One region of the Pseudoalteromonas sp. NH0006-46 genome, then DNA from elsewhere that is predicted to be linked to it. Evidence: predicted binding sites of a transcription regulator. Region 1 holds the regulator's gene; each other region holds the start of a gene.

Region 1 (4,293 bases):
CTAATTAATAAAGGATTATTAAAGTTTTCACGCTCATCATAATCCATAATATGAAGCATCCAAAAAAAGTCGAAAATTCGCCACAGTGTACTGCGCACAGTAATCACTTGGCCTGTATCTGATGACAAATAGAGGGTGGTGCTAAATGTATCGTTAAATTGTACTTGCCATACATTTTTTTTATAACCGCTTTCTCGTGGTCCTACAGCTAATAATGCGGTACTTTCGGGTTGAGCATCAATAAGTAAATGTGCGTGCGCATTAGCAATTATTTGCTGTTTATTCGGCGCTTTAAATGGTTGCCCAGTAATGCCATTAAAGCTTTGTTGGTTGTCTTTACTGGTTACAGTTATAAGTGGGGTGAATAAGAAATGTGTGAAGGTTATTTTAGTCGGATTGGTTACTTTGGTTGCTATATCATCAATTGATGCGACGTAACTATGGCTTTTAAAAGGGTTGGCTAGAGTGCGTGTTGCTAGGTGTTTACCATGTACTTTTTCAAGCGGAATAGCGCTCATCACTAAACCGCCAAGCAACCAAGCTAGTATTTGTATTCCTAATAGGTAGCCTAACCATTTATGAAGTTTACGTGCTGGCTTAAATATTTTTTTCATAGGTGTTTATCTTATTATTTTTAATAAACATTTTACGCGAATGGTAGGCAAGGTGGGTGCGACAAAATGTCGCACTAGTGCATTAAAACTGAGTTGCAGCACACTAGCGCGAATAGTAAGTAGCAATAACACTCTAAAATAAGAATATTAACTGATAAAGTGTCTATTTATAGGGTGTTGATTTGGTATAACGATAAAACTGCGTTAAAGTTTGCAAGGTAACTATTAGAGGATAAATACGAAACAATGTCGGAAATTCAATTTTTAAATGTAGATCTAGAGCTTGAGTCAAAACAAGATATTAGTGTGCTGGTGGCCGACCTAAAAAAAGTCGCAACGATTTTACATTATGACAAAGACGAATACCGTCAATTAGCGCGTATTGAGGTAGCTGGCGATGTTAAATCACCAGACAAAGCAATAAACCATATTTGTGAGCTTATTGAATCGTGTTCACGCAATGCATTAAAGCAATGGTTAAGCTGTTCACGCAGAACGTTTGATATAGGATTTGAGTCAGGCACATCGCCAAAGTGTTTTAATCAAGCTTTGCATGCAGATACACTACTTCGTATATCTGCTATTGGCGCGGGTATGGAAATAACAATTTACCCTCTCGAGAAGTAACCTACGCTTTTCGTTCAACAACTGCTGCGGTCATTTTTGATACGCAGCACAGTTCGTTACGGCTATTTGTGATTTTTATTTCCCATACTGAGCTACGTTTTCCAATATGAAATGCGCGTGCTGTTGCCGTTAATGTACCATTACGAGAAGCCTTTAAATGGCTTGCACTTATTTCTTGCCCAACACAGTAAAATTTTGTGAAATCGACAACAAAATTAGCAGCATAGCTGGCTACCGTTTCTGCCAGTACAACGTTAGCGCCGCCATGAACCATGCCAATAGGATTATGATGTGCAGGGATTGCAGGCATAGTTGCGACTAAGTAGTCATCGCCTATCTCTGTTATTTCTATTCCCATGGTTTTCATTAGGGTACCTTGGCCACTAATCCCTTCGTCTAATTGTTTACACAGTGCTAATGTAATCGGTTGATGCCAAATACTCATATAGATTCCTTTAAATTTAATGAAGCAAGTTACTATTTTTATAGGCTATTTTAGAAAGCACCTAAAATGTACACGTAAGGAAGTAATTTGGCTATTTGAACGGGTAATTTAAATTTGCGATTTTTATTTAACTGTATATACTCACAGTTAAATGTACTGTATGGAAAACCAGTTGTATGCGCCCATTAACTAAACGCCAAGCTCAAATACTCGAATTAATTAAAGTGTTTATTAAAGACACTGGTATGCCGCCTACACGTGCTGAAATAGCACAAACGTTAGGGTTTAAAAGTGCAAATGCCGCTGAAGAACATTTAAAAGCCCTTGCCAAAAAAGGGGTGATTAAAATGAAGCCAGGCGCAAGCCGAGGGATTCAACTTGTTGAAGAAGAGGAACCGGAGCAATTAGGTTTACCGCTTATTGGCCGAGTTGCGGCAGGCTCACCCATTTTGGCGCAAGAGCATGTTGAGAGCCACTGTAAAATTGATCCATTAATGTTTAAACCAGCTGCTGACTTTTTACTGCGCGTAAATGGTATGAGTATGAAAGATATAGGCATTATGGATGGCGACTTACTTGCTGTACATAAAACACAAGTGGCTGAAAATGGTCAAGTTGTGGTTGCTCGTGTTGATGACGATGTAACAGTAAAACGTATTGAAAAGGCAGGTCGTCAGGTATTACTTCATGCCGAAAATGACGAGTTTGCACCAATTAAGGTCGACCTTGAAACTGAGTCATTCAACATTGAAGGCTTGGCAGTGGGTGTTATTCGTAACGCAGACTGGATGTAGCTTTACCTTATTTTATAAATTGCGCACTATTTTGGTGCGCATTTTTATTTTTTTAAATTTGTTTTTTTTATTCATACTCCTTATTTCATTCTCAGCCCTTACTAACTCTCGATTTTAGCTACTTTTTTCTACGCTAAACTAAATCAACTCTCTACTTTTTACATATTTATTGTTTGTTTTTAATACAAAAAACTTGCATGCTGGTTAAATATTAACTAATTGTTAATGAACTGACGCTGGCAATACTCATCGCTTTTAAGTTTTGAGCACACACAATAAATTTGTTGCTAGCGCAGTGAATGCCAATTTTTTTTATAAATCAAATGGCATTAATACAAAAATAAAAATAACGAATTGGCGTTTAAGCCGTATGCCTCTTCGCTTTGCACTAGCAACAGCATCAAAGGAGTCGTCACATGGGTAAACTTAGTTGTACCTTGTGGCTTATATTGTGTGTTTTTCCGCAGTTAGCGTTGGCCAACAGCCAATATAATATGCGCAAGGGCGTTACAGATATAAGTGAAAATGTTTACGAATTACACATGACCATATTTTTTATATGTTGTGTAATTGGAATAATAGTGTTTGCCATCATGCTTTGGGCACTCATTCATCATCGAAAATCTAAAGGGGCGGTTCCCGCTCAATTCCATGAAAGTACTAAAGTAGAAATTCTTTGGACTGCAATACCATTTGTTATATTAATTGCGATGGCAGTGCCAGCTACAAAAACGTTAATAGCGATGGAAGATGCCAGTAAAGCCGACTTAACAATTAAAGTGACAGGCTCGCAGTGGAAATGGCATTATGAATACATGGGAGAAGACGTAGAGTTTTACTCAATGCTTGCAACCTCTCAAGATGAAATTACCAATTTAGCAGATAAAAACCCGAATTATTTGCTTGAGGTAGATAAACCCCTCGTACTGCCAATTAATAAAAAAATTCGTTTTTTAATGACCTCAGATGATGTTATTCACTCTTGGTGGGTACCAGACTTTGCCGTTAAAAAAGACGCAAATCCGGGCTTTATTAACGAAACATGGACCAACATAAACGAAGAAGGGATTTACCGAGGCCAGTGTGCTGAGCTGTGTGGTAAAGATCATGGATTTATGCCTGTTGTAGTTGAGGCTAAATCTGAAGCTGATTTTAAAGTATGGCTTGCCGACGCTAAACAAGCTAAACAAAAAGCTGCTTTAGCTGATGCAGCTTTACTTGATCAAACATTACCAAAAGAAGAGTTAATGGAGCTGGGTGCTCAGGTATACATGGCAAGTTGTGCCGCGTGTCATCAGCCTACAGGTATGGGGTTGCCGGGCGTATTTCCAGCGCTTAAAGGCAGCCCAATTGTACTTGGAGATATAAAAGGTCATATAGACATACTTATTTATGGTAGCCCAGGTACGGCAATGCAATCATTTGCCAAGCAGTTATCTATAAAACAATTGGCTGCGGTTATTACTTACAAGCGCAATGCATGGGGTAACGATACCGGTGATGTTATTCAGCCTAGTGAGATTCAAGCAGCACTTGATGCCGACGCGGAGGCTAACTAATGAGTAGCATAGCAGAACAACCTAATGCCAACGAAGCGCACCATGCTCATCACCCAGCTAAAGGCTTTAAACGCTGGCTTTATACAACTAATCATAAAGATATTGGTAGCTTATATTTAATATTTTCGCTGACCATGTTTTTAATTGGTGGCGCAATGGCTATGGTGATCAGGGCCGAGTTATTTCAGCCGGGATTACAGTTAGTCGACCCTCACTTTTTTAATCAAATGACCACAGTTCACGGTTTAATAATG
Region 2 (4,293 bases), on a different contig from region 1:
ATAAAAAACAACGAAACACTTCCATCATTGCACTCAAGTAAATTTGCACCTGATTATAAAGTGGCGCTTCCTACTGGAATTAAAGCCATGAGTAACGCTGCGGTTGCGTTATTTAATAAAAGTGAATGACTTATAAACCAACAAGCCCTGCGGTTAATTTGTTACAGGGCTTTTTTTGTAGCCTGATTTTTTAAAAGGTGCTTTTTTAGCGCGCTTTGCAAAGCGCTTTTTGGCAGGCGTTTTAGGCAGCTTGGCAAATACCCGGCTGTCACAGTTAGCGGCCTGATCCACAAAATTAGTAAGATCAGCAAGTAGAGGTTGTAAAAACTGCTGATAACTCAAGGATTGTTGTGCAATATCACCTAGGCTTGACTCCCATTTTGCCGTTAAGTCAGGACTTGCTAAACCTTCAGGCAAAACACTAATTAATGCAAGACCTGTCTCTGTAGCTTTAATTGTTTTGCCTTCACGCTTTAAAAAGCGCCGTTTAAATAACAACTCTATAATGCCTGCTCGAGTAGCTTCAGTACCTAAACCATCGGTCTCTTTTAATATTTTTTTGATATGTGGATCTTTTACATAACGGCTAATCCCCGTCATCGCAGCCAACAATGTTGCATCAGTAAAATGAGCTGGGGGCGAAGTGTGCTTTTCTATTACACTTCCTTGAGTACATTTCAGGTTCATCCCTTTTTCAAGATAAGGCAACGTTGCCTCTTCTTTTAATTCTGATTTACCCATTAACACTTTAAAACCTAAGCTGACTTCTTGTTTAGCGTTGGCTTTAAATAAACCACCAGCAATTGTTACCTCTGCTTTAGTTTCGTTATAAACATAATCTGGGTAAAACTGTATTAAATAATGCCTACATATTAACTGGTATACTTTCGCTTCATCATTTGCCAAGTATGCGCTTTTTAAAAGTTTAGCCGTCGGTACTATAGCGTGGTGAGCAGCCACTTTAGAATCATTAAAACATTTACTCTTATGCTTTACGTTTGCTCCATCGACTAATTCTACTGGCTGTCCTTTGTTCTGTGCTATCGCTTTAAAGATAGCGGCGGCATCTTGGTGATGATCTTTTGGTAAATACCGATTGTCTGAACGAGGATAAGTAATTAATTTGTGACGTTCATATAATCCTTGGCAAATATCAAGCACTTGCTGGGCAGGCATGCAAAATGCTTTAGCTGCATCTATTTGTAGTGCGGATAGGTTATAAGGCAAAGGTGCACTTTGTTTTTTTTGTTTTTGTTCAAGCGCTGTTACCTCTCCTTTTTGATTAGTTATACGCGAAGCCACATTTTCGGCTAATGCTTTATTTAGCACTCGCCCTTCTTTATCTTGATAAGGTTCGCAAGCTTTACTCGGTACCCACTTGGCTGTAAATAGCTGCTGTTCAGGAGTAACTAAACTAGCTAATACCTCATAAAATGGTTTTGATACAAAATTAACTATTTCGTTATCGCGGTTAACCACTAACCCTAGAATGGGAGTTTGTACGCGACCAACTGATAGCACATTGCCAAACCCTGCTTTTTGCCCAGCTAACGTATAAGCCCGAGTGAGGTTCATCCCAAATAGCCAATCAGCACGGGAACGAGCAAGTGCTGAGACACTCAGTGGAATAAATTCCCGATTAGAGCGCATACTATTAAGCGCTTTTTTTACTGCCGCTAAGTTTAAATCACTTATAAGTAGACGCTGAATACTTTGCTTTTTAGTTTTACTTATTTTGGCTTGTTCTATCACTTCATCTACAAGTAACTGCCCTTCACGATCGGGGTCACCGGCATGTATAAGTGTTGTAGCCTGTTTAATTAACTTTTTTAAAACGCTAAGCTGCTTGCGAGTTTTTGTTTTAGCCTTTAACTGCCATTGTTCCGGTATTATCGGGAGGTGTTCTAATTGCCATTTTTTATAGCGCTCATCGTAATCATCAGGCTCAGCTTGTTCTAACAAATGACCAATACACCATGAAACACAATCACCATTAGCGACCTCAATGTAACCATCGTGTTTTTTGTGTGGTTTTGGAAGTGCATCAGCGATTGCACGCCCAAGTGAAGGTTTTTCTGCAATGTAGAGTTTCATACACTCGCCTACAACTGGTTATATAAACAGTAGTCTAGCATAGCAATTTCAAAGAGGGAGAGTTTTTAATGAATTGTCTGCATTAATGAGTATCAAGTGGTAGTGACTCGTAAAGCTTATAAGCTGGGCTGCTAATTAAGCCCAGCTTTATAATTAAAAGAGTTATCTTACATCAATAGGATCAGATTCTTTTGCCTTGCCTTGTAATATGGATATTTCAACTCGGCGATTACGGCGTCTGTCTTCATTGGTATCGTTAGGAACTAGCGGCCTTGTTTCCGCACGGCCAACGACCATCATTCGTGTTTTATCAAATCCTTGAACTGTTTGTAATTCGCTGGCAACGGCCACTGCGCGCTTAGACGACAAATCCCAGTTATTAACGTATAACTCATTCGATACTTGGAAATCATCTGTATGCCCTGAAACAGTAATTTCCCCTGGCACGTCTTTTAAAAGCACACCAATATCCTGAATAATGGGTTTAAACTTAGGCTGTAAAAAAGCACTGCCCGAAGGAAACGAACCATTCTCACGAATACGAATAATAATCTGCTGGCCCAAAGACTCAAGCTCTATTGCACCATCTATTATTTGCTTCTCTAACTGCTGCGCTATTTTTTTAACGAGTTCATTTGTTTGTTCTTGATCTGCTGCAGATGTTGCTTGTTCAGATGATTGTTCTTGCGATGTGCTTCGAGACTCACCACCGCGCTTATCACCCCGCTGCTCTTGTCTACCGCCAGCAGAACTTTCATCGCCGGCCTGAAACTCTAGCATTTGCTGGGTCATTTCAACGGTTTGCTGCTGAATGGTTTCTATTGGTGTAGGTTCTGGTTTACCTGGGGTGAATTCCATGGCGATAACTGATGTCCCTTTTGGGATATCTTTAACTTCAATTTTATTTTGTACACCAAAAGCAAACTTCATAGAGCCTGCTATTTGTTTAAATTTAAGTACATCCATTTCTGAGAATGCCAATAATAGTACAAAAAAGCACATCAACAACGACATTAAATCAGCAAATGTTCCCATCCACGCAGGTAAACCTGGGGGGGGGCATTTGCACTCTTCATCAGACATGGCTACTCCTCGGTATCAACTTTACGTTTAGACTCAGCTAAGTAATTTTTCAAAATACCTTCTATCACTTTCGGATTTTGACCATCTTGAATCCCTAAAATAGCATCAAGAATTAAACGCTGATTCATTGCCTCTTCGTCTTTACGCAGCTCGAGTTTTACCTGAATTGGAATTGCTACAACGTTTGCTAAAAATGCACCATACAGAGTGGTCAATAGTGCCACGGCCATTGCAGGCCCGATAGCTTTAGGGTCGTCCATGTTTGATAACATGGCAACTAAGCCTATTAATGTACCAATCATCCCCATTGCAGGAGCTATATCGGCAAGTGCTTTAAATAAGCCAGCACCGAGCTCATGACGGGTGGTGGTTAGGGAAATATCTTTTTGAAGTGTGGCGCGCACAACGTCAGCGTCATGCCCATCAACAAGCATGTCAACGCCTTTACGCATAAATGGGTTTGGAATTTCAGCTTCTTCAAGTGCTAAAAACCCCCCTTTACGAGCGGAATCTGCAAGCTCTACTGCTTTTTCAATTAACTCTTCAGGCGATTCAATTTTAAACATGAATGCCTTACCAACCACTTTACCTATCCCTAAAAATTGAGACATAGTGAAGTTTGATAAGACAATAAATAGCGAGCCACCAAATACAATTACACTTGAAGGTGCATCGGCAAACATGCCCATTTCACCGCTACTACTCATAAACATAGACATGACGATTAAGCCAATTGCGCCTAGGATCCCTATTATGGTTGCTAAATCCACATTTCCTCCAGAGATTTCATGTTTAAATGCCTTATCATAAACTTTTTATTATTAACTGCTTATCGGCAACATACTGAATTGCTTAAGTCGTTTTTGTAAATAAACATATAAAGTTATATTTATTATTTTATATCAAGTTAGGCACACAGCCTAATTATCGAGTTTTCCTAATAAATAACACAAACTAACACGCGATTAATCGTCCTAAATGTAAAAAACTCATATCATCCTTTGACCTAGTTTAGCATTCCCCCTAAAATTGGCTCCTAAATTTATTATGTAAGCTGAAATAAAGATGGCGACTAAAAAACCTGAAAACTTAAGTTTCGAAAAAGCACTAGAAGAA
Region 3 (4,293 bases), on a different contig from region 1:
TAGCTGCAGTAGCAATTGCTGTATCAGCTAAACGTTATTGCGAGCGTCAATACGACCCTGTTGCAATGATGAAAACATTGGGAGGTAGCCGCTCAATGATCCGAAAAATTTATATGCTTCATTTATTGCTTGTCTGTGCAATGGCAGTAAGCATCGGTTTGCTAATTGGTTACGGCTTGCAAGAAATAGCGACGGGGTACTTATCAAAAAGTATGGGCACAGAATTACCCATGGGGGGGTTTAAACCTTGGCTTGTGGCAATTAGCACGGGTGTAATTTGCGCCGTTATGTTTTCTATTAAACCTTTGTTTGACTTGTTCGATATTCCGCCGCTTAGGGTGTTGCGCCGTAACTTAGGCGACAAATTAGCGGTAAGCCGTGTGCATTTGGGTATGAGTGCATTGACCGTGTTTTTGTTAATGTGGTTATTTAGTAACAATATAAAAATAACGCTTATCTTATTTATAACCACACTTACCTTAATTGGCGTGTTGTTTTTAATATCGAAGCTTATTTTTGGTGGTGGCCGAAAACTGGGTTTAAAACCAGGTAATAGTTGGTCGTTGGCCATTGCGTCTATTCAAAAACGCGCCAATGTAAATGCTGTTCAACTTATTAGCTTTTCGTTAGCCATTAAACTGCTTCTGTTTTTAGTTGTGCTTAAAAATGACATGATTGCCGATTGGCAGTCGCAATTACCCAGCGATGCGCCAAATGCATTTTTAGTTAATATTACACAAAACGATCTTGAGCCAATTAATAACTACCTCGCTGAAAAAGACATTTTAGTGTCTGACTTCTACCCAACGATTCGAGGGCGGGTCAATGCGGTAAATGGCGAGTTGGTTGCTCGTGAGGTCTCTCTTCAAGACAATGAGAAAAAAGACGAGGAAGCGCGTTCAGGTATTGGCCGTGAGCTAAATTTAACATGGCTTAAAGATGTACCAGCTCAAAACGAAATAATACAAGGCGAGTGGTTTGGTGAAAACGCAGTGGCTGAAGCATCAATTGAAGAGTCAATGTTAGAGCGCCTTGATGTTGAAATAGGCGACACGCTTACCTTTTTAATTGGCGCGCAGTCGTTTGATGCTAAAATTACCAGCGTTCGTACTGTGAATTGGGCAACTCTTAAACCTAACTTCTTTATTATACTCAGCCCAGATGTACTTAAAGATTTTCCGGCAACGTATATTTCGTCGGTTAGGATAGAACCTGAGCAAAAGCGTGACTTTAGCCAACTATTACGTACCTACCCAACAATTACAGCAATCGATGTAGATAACTTTGTAAAGCAAATACAAACCACCATATCTCAAGTTTCACTCGCGATTGGTTTTGTACTTGCCATTGTTGTTTTATGTGGTGCGCTAGTACTTATTTCGCAAGTACAAGCGAGCTTGGGTGAACGGATGCAAGAAATTGTAATTCTGCGAACATTAGGCGCTAAAAGCCGTTTAATTAAAAATGCGACCTTGTACGAGTTTTTATTATTAGGCGGATTAGCTGGTTTAGTTGCTGCATTCTTTAGCGATTTAGCACTGTTAATTGTGCAGCAACAAATGTTTGAACTTTCGGGCAAGCTCCATCCACATATATGGATTATAGGCCCGCTTGCCGGTGGTTTATTTGTAGCAGGGTTAGGTTATTTAATGATTGCCCGTACCCTTAAACAAAATACCCAAGGGTTAGTGCGTGCTTTGGGGTAAAACTAGTTAATTTGGCTTTAAAAATGCTCGCTTTATATGCGAGCATTTTTGTTTTTGCTTGGTACTGGTATTTTATACAGTGCTCTGGCATTATTAGCCTAATTTAGAATAAAAATAACGAGAATGTTACTTGGCCATTATTTTAGGGATCGACCCTGGATCGCGTTTGACTGGTTACGGTGTAGTTGCCCACCAAGGCGCTAAATTTACTTATTTAGGCAGTGGGTGTATAAAATTAGCCGATCATCCTTTTCCGGTTCGCCTTAAAATGATTTATCAGGGCATAACTCAGCTTGTAGAGCAGTTTTCGCCTGAAACGTTTGCTATCGAAAAAGTGTTTATGGCTCATAACCCCGATTCAGCGTTAAAACTTGGCCAAGCACGTGGTGCGGCCATTGTAGGTGCTGCAATGGCAGACTTACCTGTGTTCGAATATTCAGCAAGGCAAATTAAACAAGCTGTAGTAGGTAACGGCGGTGCAGATAAAAGCCAAGTACAACATATGGTAAAAAATATCTTAAAATTACCGGGTACACCCCAAGCCGATGCTGCAGATGCATTAGCAATTGCTATTTGCCATGCACACTCAGAACAAAATTTAATCAAACTGGCGGGTAGCGCAAGCAAAACCGTTAGAGGACGCTTAAGGAAATAACAATGATCGGCCGCTTAAATGGTATTTTAGTTGAAAAACAACCTCCCGAAATCTTACTTGAAGTAAGCGGTGTGGGTTATGAAGTACAAATGCCAATGACCTGTTTTTACGACTTACCAAAAGTGGGTGAAAACGCGATTGTTTATACTCATTTTGTAGTTCGTGAAGATGCGCAGTTATTGTTTGGTTTTAACAATAAAACAGAACGCGCATTATTCAGAGAGCTTTTAAAAGCAAACGGGGTAGGGCCAAAACTCGGGCTCGCTATTTTATCGGGGATGTCGGCGCAGCAGTTCGTTAGCTGTGTAAATAATGAAGATGCTACATCGCTGGTGAAATTACCGGGCGTGGGTAAAAAAACCGCTGAGCGTTTAGTGCTTGAAATGAAAGACCGTTTAAAAGACTGGGGCAATGATTTATTTACACCGTTTAGCGACAGTGCAGTAATAGAACCCCATAGTGATACATTAGTCGCTAATAATGCAGCCGATGATGCGGTATCGGCACTTGTTGCGTTAGGTTATAAATTGCCTCAGGCGCAAAAGGCGGTAAAATCGGTGAGTAAACCAGATATGTCTACAGAGGTTCTTATAAAAGAATCTTTAAAATCGATGTTGTGAGTAACCCATGATTGAAGCGGATCGCTTAATTGATGCGACTGAAAAAACAAACGAAGACTCGATTGACCGAGCAATTAGGCCAAAACTGTTGGCTGATTACCGAGGTCAGCCGCATGTTAAGCAGCAAATGGAAATATTTATTGAAGCTGCACGCAGCCGCGACGAGGCGCTTGACCATTTATTAATATTTGGACCGCCGGGTTTAGGTAAAACCACCTTAGCTAATATTGTCGCAAACGAGTTAAACGTAAATATTAAAACCACCTCAGGGCCTGTACTTGAAAAAGCAGGTGATTTAGCGGCACTACTTACTAATCTTGAAGAAGGTGATGTGCTGTTTATCGATGAGATACATAGGCTAAGCCCGCAAGTTGAAGAAATACTTTACCCTGCAATGGAAGATTATCAACTTGATATAATGATAGGTGAAGGCCCTGCTGCGCGCTCTATAAAGTTAGATTTACCACCGTTTACGTTAATTGGGGCTACAACTCGTGCAGGGTCACTTACGTCGCCACTCCGTGACCGCTTTGGCATAGTGCAGCGCTTAGAATTTTATTCAGTCGAAGATTTATCCCACATTGTTGGCCGTTCAGCCCATTATCTTGATTTAGAAATGTGTGACGATGGCGCAAGTGAAATAGCGAAAAGATCGCGGGGCACCCCACGTATTGCTAACCGCTTATTACGCCGAGTGCGAGACTATACGCAAGTCAAATCCGACGGCACTGTAAACGCAGAGGTTGCGCAACAAGCGCTTGACATGATTGACGTAGATAAAAGCGGTTTTGATTACATGGACCGTAAATACCTACTTGCTATTATTGAAAAGTTTATGGGGGGTCCAGTAGGGCTCGATAATTTAGCTGCTGCAATTGGTGAGGAGCGTGAAACCATTGAAGATGTTATTGAACCGTTTTTAATTCAGCAAGGGTTTATTCAGCGAACACCGCGCGGTCGAATTGTGTCTGACAATGCGTACCATCATTTTGGCTTGTTACCTAAAAAAGACTAATTTTAAAAACCTCTCCTAAACTCTTGCTAAAAATTACTTTTAGCAAGAGAACTTCCTTTTATAACGTATTTTTAACTACCAGAAGTGCATTGCTTTATCATTAACTAGCCTGAACTCTGGTTAAGATATTTGCTAACGCATTGAATCATCGTGATATTTAAATTTATTTTCTCTAGCCAGAGGTTTTTAGTAAAAAATGCGGATTTTCGCGTCAATAGCTAGGCTATTGCAAGTAACTTCAACGACGTTTGCGCAGAAAATAGCTGCTTGAGATAGATTTATTATCCAGAGTTCAGG

What was found. Region 1 encodes LexA, which represses DNA repair genes until DNA is damaged. Its sites were predicted from a motif close to TACTGTATNNNNATACAGTA; they were not measured.
Region 2: a site for LexA is predicted at 2,107-2,126, ahead of AC27I2_RS07795 (DNA topoisomerase III). Genes of this name have one in related genera too.
Region 3: a site for LexA is predicted at 1,769-1,788, ahead of ruvC (crossover junction endodeoxyribonuclease RuvC). Genes of this name have one in related genera too.

What each region holds. Positions count from the first base shown of each region.
Region 1 covers NZ_BAAJML010000010.1:39,381-43,673, reverse strand. Annotated here, with positions in the region: gene AC27I2_RS16565 (hypothetical protein) at 1-614, opposite strand, end outside; gene AC27I2_RS16560 (hypothetical protein) at 861-1,241, shown strand; gene AC27I2_RS16555 (PaaI family thioesterase) at 1,243-1,686, opposite strand; gene lexA (transcriptional repressor LexA) at 1,863-2,480, shown strand; gene coxB (cytochrome c oxidase subunit II) at 2,897-4,039, shown strand; gene ctaD (cytochrome c oxidase subunit I) at 4,039-4,293, shown strand, end outside.
Region 2 covers NZ_BAAJML010000002.1:644,093-648,385, reverse strand. Annotated here, with positions in the region: gene AC27I2_RS07800 (M20 metallopeptidase family protein) at 1-129, shown strand, start outside; gene AC27I2_RS07795 (DNA topoisomerase III) at 154-2,094, opposite strand; gene AC27I2_RS07790 (flagellar motor protein MotB) at 2,257-3,177, opposite strand; gene pomA (flagellar motor protein PomA) at 3,180-3,947, opposite strand; gene AC27I2_RS07780 (exodeoxyribonuclease VII small subunit) at 4,243-4,293, shown strand, end outside.
Region 3 covers NZ_BAAJML010000006.1:33,492-37,784, forward strand. Annotated here, with positions in the region: gene AC27I2_RS12560 (ABC transporter permease) at 1-1,706, shown strand, start outside; gene ruvC (crossover junction endodeoxyribonuclease RuvC) at 1,837-2,361, shown strand; gene ruvA (Holliday junction branch migration protein RuvA) at 2,364-2,981, shown strand; gene ruvB (Holliday junction branch migration DNA helicase RuvB) at 2,989-3,996, shown strand.